2 regions of the Peribacillus sp. N1 genome follow, and region 1 is predicted to be linked to the other one. Evidence: riboswitches for the same ligand, from Rfam matches in the RefSeq annotation. Region 1 holds a riboswitch; the other holds the start of a gene.
The links. Region 1 has a riboswitch for S-adenosylmethionine ahead of ACYP5M_RS16360 (sugar ABC transporter substrate-binding protein). Riboswitches for the same ligand answer to the same signal wherever they lie in the genome.
Positions count from the first base shown of each region.

Region 2: linked by a shared signal. The riboswitch ahead of ACYP5M_RS12740 (methionine ABC transporter ATP-binding protein) and the one ahead of ACYP5M_RS16360 (sugar ABC transporter substrate-binding protein) in region 1 are both predicted to bind S-adenosylmethionine.

Region 1 is NZ_BAAHZO010000004.1:98,038-104,311, forward strand. It holds gene ACYP5M_RS16350 (hypothetical protein) at 45-218, shown strand; gene ACYP5M_RS16355 (GTP-binding protein) at 668-3,409, shown strand; SAM riboswitch class I at 3,505-3,610, shown strand; gene ACYP5M_RS16360 (sugar ABC transporter substrate-binding protein) at 3,726-4,838, shown strand; gene ACYP5M_RS16365 (sugar ABC transporter ATP-binding protein) at 4,895-6,274, shown strand, end outside.
Region 2 is NZ_BAAHZO010000002.1:865,932-872,205, forward strand. It holds gene ACYP5M_RS12725 (M20 family metallopeptidase) at 1-1,174, opposite strand, end outside; gene ACYP5M_RS12730 (MetQ/NlpA family ABC transporter substrate-binding protein) at 1,262-2,134, opposite strand; gene ACYP5M_RS12735 (methionine ABC transporter permease) at 2,156-2,806, opposite strand; gene ACYP5M_RS12740 (methionine ABC transporter ATP-binding protein) at 2,820-3,842, opposite strand; SAM riboswitch class I at 4,099-4,210, opposite strand; gene ACYP5M_RS12745 (GNAT family N-acetyltransferase) at 4,423-4,818, opposite strand; gene ACYP5M_RS12750 (NADPH-dependent FMN reductase) at 5,241-5,786, shown strand; gene ACYP5M_RS12755 (SDR family oxidoreductase) at 5,853-6,274, opposite strand, start outside.

The sequences.
Region 1 (6,274 bases):
AACTATATTATAATAGAAGGCAGAACACTAAAGGAGACAACAGTATGTCTGAAAATAAAAAATTAAGCCTGGCGGATGCAGTCAAACAAAAACTGGCTCAAAAGCAAGCGGGATCAAGTAAAGATAAACTGGAAACAGGCGTTGTGAAAAAAACGAAACAGCTTAAAAGCCAGTTGACCAAAAAGCCGAATAACCAACGTAAGCGTACAGGGGTATAATCCTAATTTGTCAAAGGACAAGTACTGTTCGGAGCTTATCAGAGAGCAGTTACCTTTTATGAATGAGGGTACTGCTTTTTTATATGGAAGAGGCAGGGGGATTTTGCTTTTTACCGTTTATAGGTAAGTTGAAGGGTGGGCTTCTGGTAATTTAGAGGGATAAAGAATGGTTCGCTCATCTCTAGAAAAAACATATTTTCTCGAATATGGAAATGACATCTCTGTATCGGTTTATTAAAAACATTACAGTTTCAATTGTTTCTGTTTTAAAATTGTAAGAGTGGTGACATGTTGTTACCATATTGTTTTGCTAAAATAACATTTTAAGGTTTTGTAAATGATTTTTTAACTAAAGGAACCTATAGATTGAATGTTAGGTCTACTAGAAGGCTTATAGAATCAGTGATTATCCTTTAATTGAAAATATGAAATATATCGGGGGAATAAAGATGGACGAACGTCTGATCGGAAAAAAATATTATGAAACGATGATTGAGGATACAAGGAAGCACCCCATTCAAGCTTTGGGTGAAATGTTTCTCGTGGAACAAAAAAAGGAAAGAGCGGATTTAACCGCAATTCGATTTGCTCAAGGAGAAGTATATTTTCAGCATCATGACTATGAGGCAGCCATTTTTAAATGGGAAAACATAGAAGGGGAACTTGGTTCATGGGCGAAGAAAAACATCGCTGATGCTTATTTTGAACTGGAAATGTATTCAACCGCAGAGGATATCTATAAATCCGTCGATACGGATGAAGCGGTCTTGAAAACAGAGGTTCTTTTGCAACTGTTTTCCCTGTACATAGTGGAATCGAGAAATGACCTGGCTTCCAATGTCGTGAAAGAAGCAGTCGAGTTCCAACCGGACTACCCGAATGTCACGGAAATTGCACGTGCCTTTTTTGAAGAACAAAAGGATTGGAACAGTGCGGTGGTATTAGCGGCGAATGAAAGTATCCGTACAGAATCAATGGGCTGGTTCGATGTGCTGAAAACGTATATCCAGCAAGGTGTTGCCCAATCGATGGATCCGGATTATTTTTCAACTGTCCTTGGTTCGCTATACACACTCGACCAGGAACGTTTCGAAAAGGTGACGGTTGCCCTTTGGAAAAACTATAAATATACCGATTCTTATTTCGAATGGCTGAGAGTGATTAATAACTTGATAGATACCATCGAATTGAACCATGCGGATGTATGGGATGAGCTTTCCGTCTATTACAGGGATGCATATGCAGGTCTGTTAGAAGGAACGCACCTAATCAAGGAATTAAGTCCTGTCGTGCCAAGGTTGCTTGAAAACTGGCTCAAAATCGCAGACGGGGAGCTCTCGCTGTTTGCGGCGGCATCCGCGTTGTCCTGGAATGAAATCTTCCCGGATACGATCAATGCGTTGGTCATTCAGGACGCAGAGAGCCTGCTTTCGAAATCGCCTAAATTGGGTGGCGGACTGGAAGCGGGAGAGAAACTGTTCAATTCCATTATCCAGTGGGCTGAAGATAATGATTTAAAGGTTGGCAATAAGCTTAAATGGATGGTAGACGGGCTTAAGGATACCCGGAATTTCAATCTTCTTCTTGCTGGAAGCACAGGAAATGGCAAGACATCCTTTATTCAGTCAATCGTTGGTGAGAGCATTGCCGCTGAAGATCATTCGTCACTAGTCAGTGTCAAAGATGGGGATGATTTGGAAATCCTTGAAATTACCGATACAGATAGCAAAGTTGTCGAGGAGCTAACTGATTTGGATGAAACACGCCGCCAGCGCGGGACTATTGTCGATGTGACCATCATCAGTGACTACCTAAGGAATAATCATCTCCGATTATTGGATACTCCTGGGTTCAATGGGGAAAAAAGCGTGGAATCCGATTTCCAGGGCTATTTACATGGCAGTGATGGATTGATGTTCGTTCTTGACGCCCGGGCGCCTTTCACCGGCAGCGAACGGGATCTGTTATTGGAAATTCAAATGATGGCTCCGAAACTGCCGATTCATTTCTTATTAAATAAAATGGATACGATATACAGTGATCAGGTCGCAGTCCGGATGGAAGACGAAACATGGGATAAAGTGAATGCCTATTTCCCGAATGCGAAAGTATTCGCTTTCTCTAAACATTATGACAGCCGGCAGCAATTGAAGGACCTTTCAGCCTTCCTTCAATCGAATTATCAAGATGATAATTGGAAGGAAAGAAGATCTGAAAAAATCCTGGCATTCATTCGTAAAACTTTATCTTATCTGTTAGAAAAACGGGCAGCCAATGAGCGGAAATGCGAGCATTCCATCTCTTGGAATGAACAGATGGAAGTCAAGCTGAATGGGGCTGTCAACCAATTGGCTGATTTGGAAAAAGAGAAAAGTGAAAATATCATAAGGTCGTATCGTTCGCTTAAGGACGAAGTGAAAAATCAGCTTTATTCAAAAATTCCTGAATTACTGAGGGATTGCTCTAAATCGTTAACGGAAAGCAGTGATTTCAGTCAGGTCCATGTACAGTTAAATCAGGAAATGAATGAGCGGATTCAAAACTTCATTTCTGACAAGATCATGCCTCAATATTACCGTTCTCTTCAAGACTGGATTGCCAGTTCCCAAATGGAGTTCTCACAAAGCCAGCAGTTTATGGATGAGATGAGTGCCGGTTTCAATGAATTATACAAAGAAGAACGGATTACGCTTGCAGGCGACTTCAGAGTATTGGATGACTGGCGCCGTGATGCCGACCGGATGACAAGCAGTATCCGCATCGAAAACGTCAATATCCTTTTGCGCAGGACTCCATCTCAATTACTGCTTAAAGGGGCAGGGAAGCTGTTTGGGGCGATACCGCAAAATAAAGCCAATATGTACAATCGTTATAAGAAATACCTGGAAAGTGAAGATTACCTGGATGTTGCGGAAATGATCACGGAGCGTTTCCTTACCCAATTTGGATTGTTTGAAAAATCTTTGGATCGTGACATCTCCCTTTTCTATCGCGGTTCATTTGCATTACTTCAAAAAACGATAGAGCAAACGCAGACTGAAATAAAAGACTACCAGGCTGCATTGGAGCATATGAAACAAAATCCGGAAGTTTACCGTGACCCTATCACTTTGTTCGAAGTGAAATTAAGGCAGTTGGAGCGGCTTGAAAAGATTGAGAAAAAGCGTCTAGCCCAGCTTCAAAGAAAATAAAAAATAACGGGGAACATTTCAAATATTCAAAAATCTATTGACTTTACGACTATATCCCTATAAAGTGATAATTACGAAAACGTAACACGATATATCTCTTATCAAGAGTGGCGGAGGGACTGGCCCTAAGATGCCCAGCAACCGTTCCATTAGGAATTGGTGCTAAATCCTGCAAAACAGAAATGTTTTGACAGATAAGAGAGGGACAAGTCTGCAAAACAGCCGATTAAACCTCTCTATATTAGAGAGGTTTTTATTTTGGGATTTACACCAACTTAACTGATAAGACTAATAAGAAAAAATGGAGGGAAACAAGATGAAAAGGTCTATTAAAGGTATATTCATTTCAGCCATCGCTTCGGCTTTGCTTTTAACGGGGTGCTCTACAGGTCAGAGTTCCACAGAGTCGAAGAAAGAAGAAAAAGTATCATTTGAAAATGTTCCGGAAAGATTCGCTGATGGAGATGGAGCCAGAATCAAAGTGATCCGTAAAATTGGCGGTGATGATCATACGGCCCAATACCTGGCGGGGGCGAAGGAAGAAGGAGAAGCACTGGGGTTTCAAGTGGATACGTACACAGCCAATGGTGATACGGCTAAATTCCATGATGCGATAGCGCAGGCTTTGGAGGAAGATTATGACGGCTATATCATTTCACATGGTGACGATGCAGCAACTGTGAATGACGTTCAAAAGTTGGTTGATGCAGGTAAAAGCGTTGTCACATTCGATTCAATAAGCGATCTATCTAAAATAGAAGGCGTGACATTAACTTCACAAGATGATGAAGCGTTGGCAACACTGGCTTTTGATAAGCTGATAAAAGAACAGAAAGGTAAAGCGGCAATTGCATACCTTTGGGTGGACGGTTTTCCTCCAATGGTAAGAAGAAATGCAGTCTATCAGGAAAAATTAAAAGAAAATCCTGGGATCAAAGAAGTCGAAAGATTCGGAGTGGCATCTGCAGATACATCGGTTCAGACACAAAATGCTGTAGCCGCAATGCTGAATAAATACCCTAAAGGTAAATTGGATGCCATTTTCGCAACATGGGATGCCTTTGCTATCGGTGCAGCCCGGGCGATTAAAGAGGCGGGCCGCGATGAAGTGAAGATATATGGAATAGATGTCTCGAATGCAGATCTCCAGGAAATCCAATCGGCTGATAGCTCATGGTCCTACACGGCAGCAGTAGATCCCAAGTTGATCGGTGCAGTGAATATGAGGATATTGGCTAAAAAATTAGCGGGCGAAGAAACGCCGCAAACCTATGACTTGGAGGCTTCACTTATTTCACAAAAGCAAATCCAAGCGTCTAAAGAAGCAGTGAACATGGCAAATCTGTCTGGTATTGTCGATGGCTGGGGTGTATCGACGGAGTTTGAAGAAGATTGGATGAAAGTTTTGAAAGATCATTATAAAAATTAAAAAGAGACACTCTCTTTCAAGTAGAAGGGAGTGTCTGTTCATAAGGGGGAATGGACATGGGCACGCAACTAGAAATGAAGAAGATTTCGATTGAATTTCCGGGGGTGAAGGCGCTGAGTGATGTTGATTTTTCCGTAAAATCGGGGAAAGCCCACGCATTGGTCGGTGCAAACGGAGCAGGGAAATCGACGTTAATGAAAGTTTTATCGGGAGCCCATGTTCATTATTCAGGTGACATTTATATTGATGGGGTGAAGAGGGATATCCGCTCGCCAAAAGCGGCTCAAGAACAAGGCATTCAAATTGTTTATCAGGAAGTGGATACCGCCCTCATCCCTTATTTAACGGTTGGGGAAAATGTAATGTTGAATGATATGGTCCAAAACATGGGAAAAAAACAGATGGTCCAATGGAAAGAGCTGCATAACCAAGCGGCTTCTATTCTTGAAGATATGAAAATTCGTGTCCCTTCGAAAAAGCTGGTAAGAGACCTTACCTTGGCTGAAAAACAGATGGTCCTGATAGCAAGAGCCGTTTCGACAGAATGCAAATTCCTGATTCTCGACGAGCCAACTGCTCCGTTAAGTCATACGGAGACGACAGAACTTTTTCGAATTGTAAATGAATTAAAGCAAAAAGGCGTGGGAATCATTTTCATTTCACATCGTCTGCCCGAAATTTTTGAAATCTGTGAGGAAATTACAATCATGAGGAATGGGGAGCGTGTCACAAGTCGAAAGAAGGAAGATATAACCCGTACCGAAGTCGTAGAGAACATGCTTGGAAAAACCATGGATGAACAGTTTCCTGAAGTGAATGCTTCGATTGGCGACGTTATTCTGGAAGTGAACGGATTGTCAGATGCAGAGAAAGTTAAAAATGTCAGTTTGAATATTAAAGCAGGCGAGATAATCGGCTTGGCAGGGTTGGTCGGGGCTGGGAAAACGGAGCTGTGTAAAACCCTTTTCGGCCATACGTCCATCACAGCGGGGGAAGTCATCCTGAATGGTCGAAAGCTTTCCTTGAAATCACCGCACGAAGCAGTAAAAAGCGGTCTGGCACTTGTACCTGAGGAACGCAGGAAAGAAGGGGTCCTTGTTCAGGAATCAGTCTCGGCGAACTTGACGGCAGCCAGTCTTGGCAAATTCTCAAAGACATTCAGCTTCGTGAATCGCAAGGCGGAAAAGGAAAGAGCGAAGGAAATGATCGCAAGCCTCGGCATTAAAACTCCTTCAGGGGAAGTGAATGTCGAAAACCTTTCAGGTGGCAATCAGCAAAAAGTTGCCATCGGGAAATGGCTTATGGCCGATGCGGATGTATACATATTCGATGAACCAACGAAAGGGGTCGATGTTGGAGCCAAGAAGGATATATTCGAATTGATTGCAGAGCTTGCAAGGAATGGGAAGGCGATCATTTATGCATCATCCGAGCTT
Region 2 (6,274 bases), on a different contig from region 1:
CTTTCACTTTATCCAACAGGTCTTTATCCGTAATCAGTTTATAACCTGTAAGTGCAAGCGCTTTTGCTCCGGTCAGGATGGCTTTGTCTCCAGCAGGAGATTTGGCACAGTCGCGGAATTCATTCGTATGGGCAATCAGCTCATCATGGCCAATTTTTATATAAGGATGTGCTGTCGGCACTACATGGCTTACATTACCTGCATCCGTCGAGCCAAAGCCACTCTCTTTTCGAGGACCCACTGCTTCCCCTAATTGAGAGAGCTCTTCTTTTAACAGTTCATCCAGAACTGGATTAATGACAAAATCGAGTACTTCATTTTGGAAACGTTCAACTTTAACCGTACTTCCTGTGGCAAGTGCTGCCCCTTCGGCAACAGCACGTATTTTATTGGATACTTCTTGGCAAAGTTTCCATGTTGTTGCTCTAATGTAAAATCTGGCTGAAGCATATTCGGGAATGATGTTAGGAGCTTCCCCGCCATTGGTGATGATTCCGTGGATTTTGACCTCGGTCGGGAGCTGCTGACGCAAAGCATTAATGCCATTGAACAGCTGAATCACCGCGTCAAGTGCATTCACGCCTTCTTCAGGTGCAGCTGCTGCATGTGCTGACTTCCCGTAAAAATGAAAATCTAGGGGGTCGACTGCCAGAAATGGACTTGTGACACGCGTTTGCCCGCCAGGATGGATAAGGATTGCCGCATCAACCCCATCAAATAGACCGTGCTTCACAAAGCTGCCTTTTGCGCTTCCATTCGGCCCGCCCTCTTCTGCCGGTGTTCCGAAAACAATCACCTCTCCGCCCGTTTCCTCCAGCACTTGAGCCAAGGAAATGCCCGCTGCAACACTCGTTGTGCCGATGATATTATGGCCGCAAGCATGGCCTAAACCCGGCAATGCATCATACTCGGCTAAAAAGGCAATTGTGGGACCTTTCTTTGAAGAGGTTTTTTTGGCGATGAACCCTGTTTCATGCCCGGCAATATTGCGGGTTACTTCAAATCCTTCATTCCGAAGTATTCCGGTTAATGTATCCGAAGCGAAAAACTCTTGATTCCCAATTTCGGGTTTAGCATGAATGGCTTGACTCGTTTCGATATATAATTTGGAATGAAAGTCGATGTGATCTTCAATGATCTGCTGATGCTGCTTCTGCACTAATTCTCTCGCCATATTCTTATCTCCCCTTTTTGGTTTAAGGAACCGGATAGGCATCTTGAATCCATCCGGTATTCCTTCACTCGTTTTGAATCTGAATCATTATTTTTCATTAGCTGGTTTTGTCCAAGCATCCTGGTAATTCACTAATTCATCTACAGAAACATATGCAGGAATGGTGTTTCCTTTAAACGTTTTTTCAATGAACGCTTCCACTTTTTTCGATTGATAAAGCTCCACTAATTTTTGCAGCTCAGGACGATCGGCATTACCCTTTTTAACTGCAATGATATTAATATATGGTTTCGCCGTTTTACTCTCATGGAATAAAGAATCTTTTAAAGTAAGGCCTGCTTCGACGGCAAAGTTATTATTGATGGCTGAAGCATCGGCATCATCCAATAGACGCGGTGTATTGCCGGCAGCAACAGGTTGGATTTTCAAGTTTTTCGGATTTTCCTTAATGATTTCCAATGATCCCGATCCATTGAATTCCTCTTTCAATGTAATCAATCCAGCTTCCTGAAGAAGAAGCAGTGCACGGCCAAAGTTCGTTGCTTCATTCGGAACGGCAATCGTAGCGCCATCCGGAAGATCCTTGAGATCTTTATGTTTTTTCGAATAAAGGCCCATAGGAGCAATGACAGTCGACCCGATGGCCTCTAATTTCAGATTTTGGTCTTGAACGAATTCATCGAAGTATGCGACCGTTTGGAATGAATTGGCATCAATTTCACCTTCACTTAAAGCAAGGTTCGGTTGGATATAATCATTGAAAGTGACCAGTTCAATATTAAGCCCTTCCTCTTTCGCTATGTCGACAATGTATTCCCATGTTCTTGTATCCCCGCTGCTGACACCGACTTTTACTGTTTTCACATCATCCGAACCGCCTGATGCACCTTCTTCTTTCCCGCATGCTGCAGACAAGATGGCCAATGCCAATACTATGATCGTTAATAAGATTTTCTTCATTTCTCCTACCTCCTGTTATTTTTATCTTCTTCTGATTTTTCTTGAAACAAAATTCCCGGTGGATTGCAGTAATTGAACGATGATCACGAGCGCCGCCACTGTGACGATCATCGTCATCGTATCAAACCTTTGATAACCGTAAGCCAAAGCTAAATCTCCGACCCCGCCTGCACCGACGGCACCTGCCATGGCCGTAGATCCAACAAGCCCGATTGTCGCTGTTGTAAATGTAAGGATCAACGAACTAAGTCCCTCAGGAATCAAAAAACGATAAATGATTTGCCATGTCGTCGCCCCCATCGCCTGAGCTGCCTCGATGATCCCTTTGTCCACTTCCAACAGGGAGTTCTCCACAAGCCGGGCGATATAAGGAGCCGCGTAAAAGATTAGCGGAACAATGGCCGCATTCGTTCCGATCGCACTGCCTACAATCATTCTGGTAAACGGAATAAGTGCTACTAGCAAGATGATGAAAGGAACCGACCGCAATATATTGATGATCGGGTTCAATACATTAAAGACCCATTTATTCTCCAGGATATGGCCCTTTCTTGTAATGACAAGCAGGATACCAAGCGGAAGACCAATCAATCCGGAAAATACCAATGAGATGGCTACCATATAAAGTGTGTCACCGAAAGCTGTCGACAGCTGATCTGCCGTTATTTCCATTCCCCAAAGCGTATTACCCATTTATCTGCACCTCCTGGACGAGAATCCCCTCATCTTTAATATACTGATAAGCCTTGTCCACCTCATTTTTATTCCCGGTCACTTCGATGATCAAATTCCCGAAAGGCGTTTCCTGAATTTCAGAAATATTGGCTGATAAAACACTTAAATGAACATCATATTTCTTCGAGATGGTTGAAAGCAAAGGAGTACCCGAAGTAGTCCCAATAAAATTAATTTTCCAAATAATCGGGATATGGGACCCTATGCTTTTTAGGAAACTTTGTGGAATTTCGTCATGTATGACCGTTCTCACGAAGTTTTTTGCAATATCCGTTTGCGGCTTCGCAAAAACTTCGAAAACCGAACCTTGTTCAACGACGCATCCGCCCTCCATGACCGCTACCTTATTGCAAATTTCCCGAATGACAGACATCTCATGAGTGATTAGCAGAATGGTAATATTGTATTCTTTATTGATTTTCTTTAAGAGCTGCAGAACAGCACTCGTTGTTTGCGGATCCAATGCCGAGGTAGCTTCATCACACAATAAGATCGATGGATTGGTAGCCAATGCTCTCGCAATGCCGATCCGCTGCTTTTGACCGCCGGATAATTGTTCCGGATAACTCTTTGCTTTGCTCGATAAGCCAACGAACTCCAACAGCTCGCCTACCCGCTTTTTGATTTCTTTACCAGGGGTTCCCGATAAAATCAGCGGCATGGCGATATTATCAAAAACGGTCTTTGAGTTTAGCAAATTGAAATGCTGAAAGATCATCCCGATTTTTTTCTTTTCTGCCCGCAATTCCTTCGCGCTCAATTTGGTTAAATCCTTGCCCCCAACAATCACCGAACCATCTGAAGGATGTTCAAGCAAATTGACCAACCTGATCAACGTACTCTTCCCGGCCCCGCTATAACCGACTACACCGAATATATCCCCCTTTTCCACTGTCAAATTAATGCCCTTCAAAGCCTCGACAGTCTGTTTCTTTGTTTGATATACCTTTTTAACATTTTGAAACTCAATCATCCAATCTCCCCCCATGTTGTTTATTTGTACGAATTCATTATCCAGAGAGAAGAGCTTTGCAACGCTTCATAATGATAGGGTTAAATTCGAAACTCACGAGTAAATCTGCGAAACTCATGAGTAATTGCACCAAATTTCCTAATAACCATATACATTTTGAATAAACAAAAGAGGCCTCTTCCGTCATCAGACAGAAGAGGCCTCTTTAGACATAAAAAAGAGTAAACTCTTAAATTAATTATCTAAGAAAAGCTCCTTCTTATCTTTCAAACTTTCGTCCGTTGGAATTAGCACAGTATTTTTACAAAAGTAAAAACCCGCTGCCGAGGTATCATAGGGCCAAGTCCCTCCACATCTCTTGATAAGAATTAACGTTATATTTAATTATGTCCTTCACTATATATTCTAATTTCTCTAAAGTCAACCCTATTTTTCATCGGTTAAAATATTTTCACAGTATAGTGATTGACGCCTTTTAATTATATTAATATAGTTAAATTTTATATTCTATAATGATTTGCTCATTCTCCATACTGGGTATATTTCATTTTCTTCCCTTATCTTCATCATGCCTGAATTCTTATATAAGTGAATCGCCCTCTTGATTATCCGGAGAAACCCTTAAATGATATTCGGATACATTAAATCGCCCGAAAAAGTTTTCTGCATAGCGAACCAATTCCTTGCCAAGGCCTTTACTGCGGTATCCGGGAATAAGATAAAATAGATCTACATAGCCGATCTCAGTTCCTTCATACGCCCGAATTCGAAGTTCCATTTGCCCAATCGGTACTTGGTCCTTTTCAATGATCACCTGTCCCCCCGGGAATTTGCGGACCCTTTCTTCCATTCGTTGCAGATATGTATTTTCATCTCCAAAACCTGCCTCAGATCCAAAACTTACAACAAAGGAATCTTTCCTGAATTTAACGATAATATCTTTATCTTTGTCCGTATCAATGGTACGAAAGATCAACTTCATCCTCTCCTGTCATTTTAGTGAAATAGTTTTCAAGCAAAAAAAAAACATTTCACTTACGGTCTTCATGATATTTCATTATTTACTTTTCAAGCGTCTTATTTCATTTTCTCTGAAAGGATTTTTCCTTAATCCCTATAGGAATGGTCATAATATTAAATTAAAAACAAATGCAATATTGTTTGGTGAGTTCTAGTAATGGGGATTGGATTGGCACAAACAAATCTATTTAATTTTCGAGTCTAACTTTGCAGGGTAACCCTAAGTGAATGAATGTTCGAGAGGAATTTGTTTATTAAGCTCTAACTCAACTTTTTCCCAAGCATCCTTTTTCCCTTTCATTTACATTCCAATTATAATAGGTAAGTGGAATACATTTACATGATTATCCATTATAAAAATCATTGGAGGTATTGAAGATGAAAGTTGTTGCAATAGTGGGAAGTATCCGTAAAGAGTCTTACAACCTTAAGCTTGCCAAATATATTCAATCTAGATATCAAGATCGGTTCGATCTCGAAATATTGAACATTCGGGAATTACCTTTTTATGATCAAGATATTGAAAATGACCCTCCATCAGTTGTAAAAGAATTTAAAAGCAAAGTGGCCGAAGCAGATGCAGTTTTGTGGGTAACTCCTGAATACAACGGTACGATTCCAGGTGTATTGGGCAATGCAATCGATTGGTTATCACGTGTCGATAAAGTCTTAATCGGCAAACCATCATGGATCATGGGTGCTTCAATGGGGCAATTAGGAACGGTTAAAGCTCAATTGCATTTGCGTGAAATCTTATTCGCAATAGGCATCGCCTCCCCACTCCTTCCAGGGAATGAAGTATATGTTGGTGCAGTGCATGACAAAATCGATAACGAAGGCAGGCTTACACATGAGTCGACTGTCCAGTTTATCGATACGGTCGTGGATAATTTCATTAGCTGGTATAATCATCATACTCGTTAATGATTTAAAAAAGACTCCCAGCCGGTTTGAGCCTGCTGGGAGTCTTTTTGCATCATTAAACAAAATTCATCCTCTTCCCGCCTGGAATGCAGGGTATTTCGTCATTCCTCCGTCAGCGAATAGAGTGATGCCCGTTACATAACTGGACTCTGAAGATGCCAGCCATGCAGCAACCGCAGCAATTTCTTCAGGCTTTCCGATATACCCCATCGGAATCATGCTTTCAAGATCCTTTTTCTTTTCGGGATCTTCAAGCTTGTCGGCATTAATTGGCGTGGCGATGGCTCCAGGACCAATGCTGTTCACACGGATTCCCTTTGGTGCATATTCAAGTGCCAGTGTCTCCGTAAGCAGCTTCACCCCGCCCTTGCTTGCAGCATAATGAACGAATAAAGGCCAGGGAATCATCTCATGTACACTGGACATGTTTATAACATTCCCTTTAATGTCGTTCTCGACAAAATACTTGATAGCTTCACGGCAGCCCA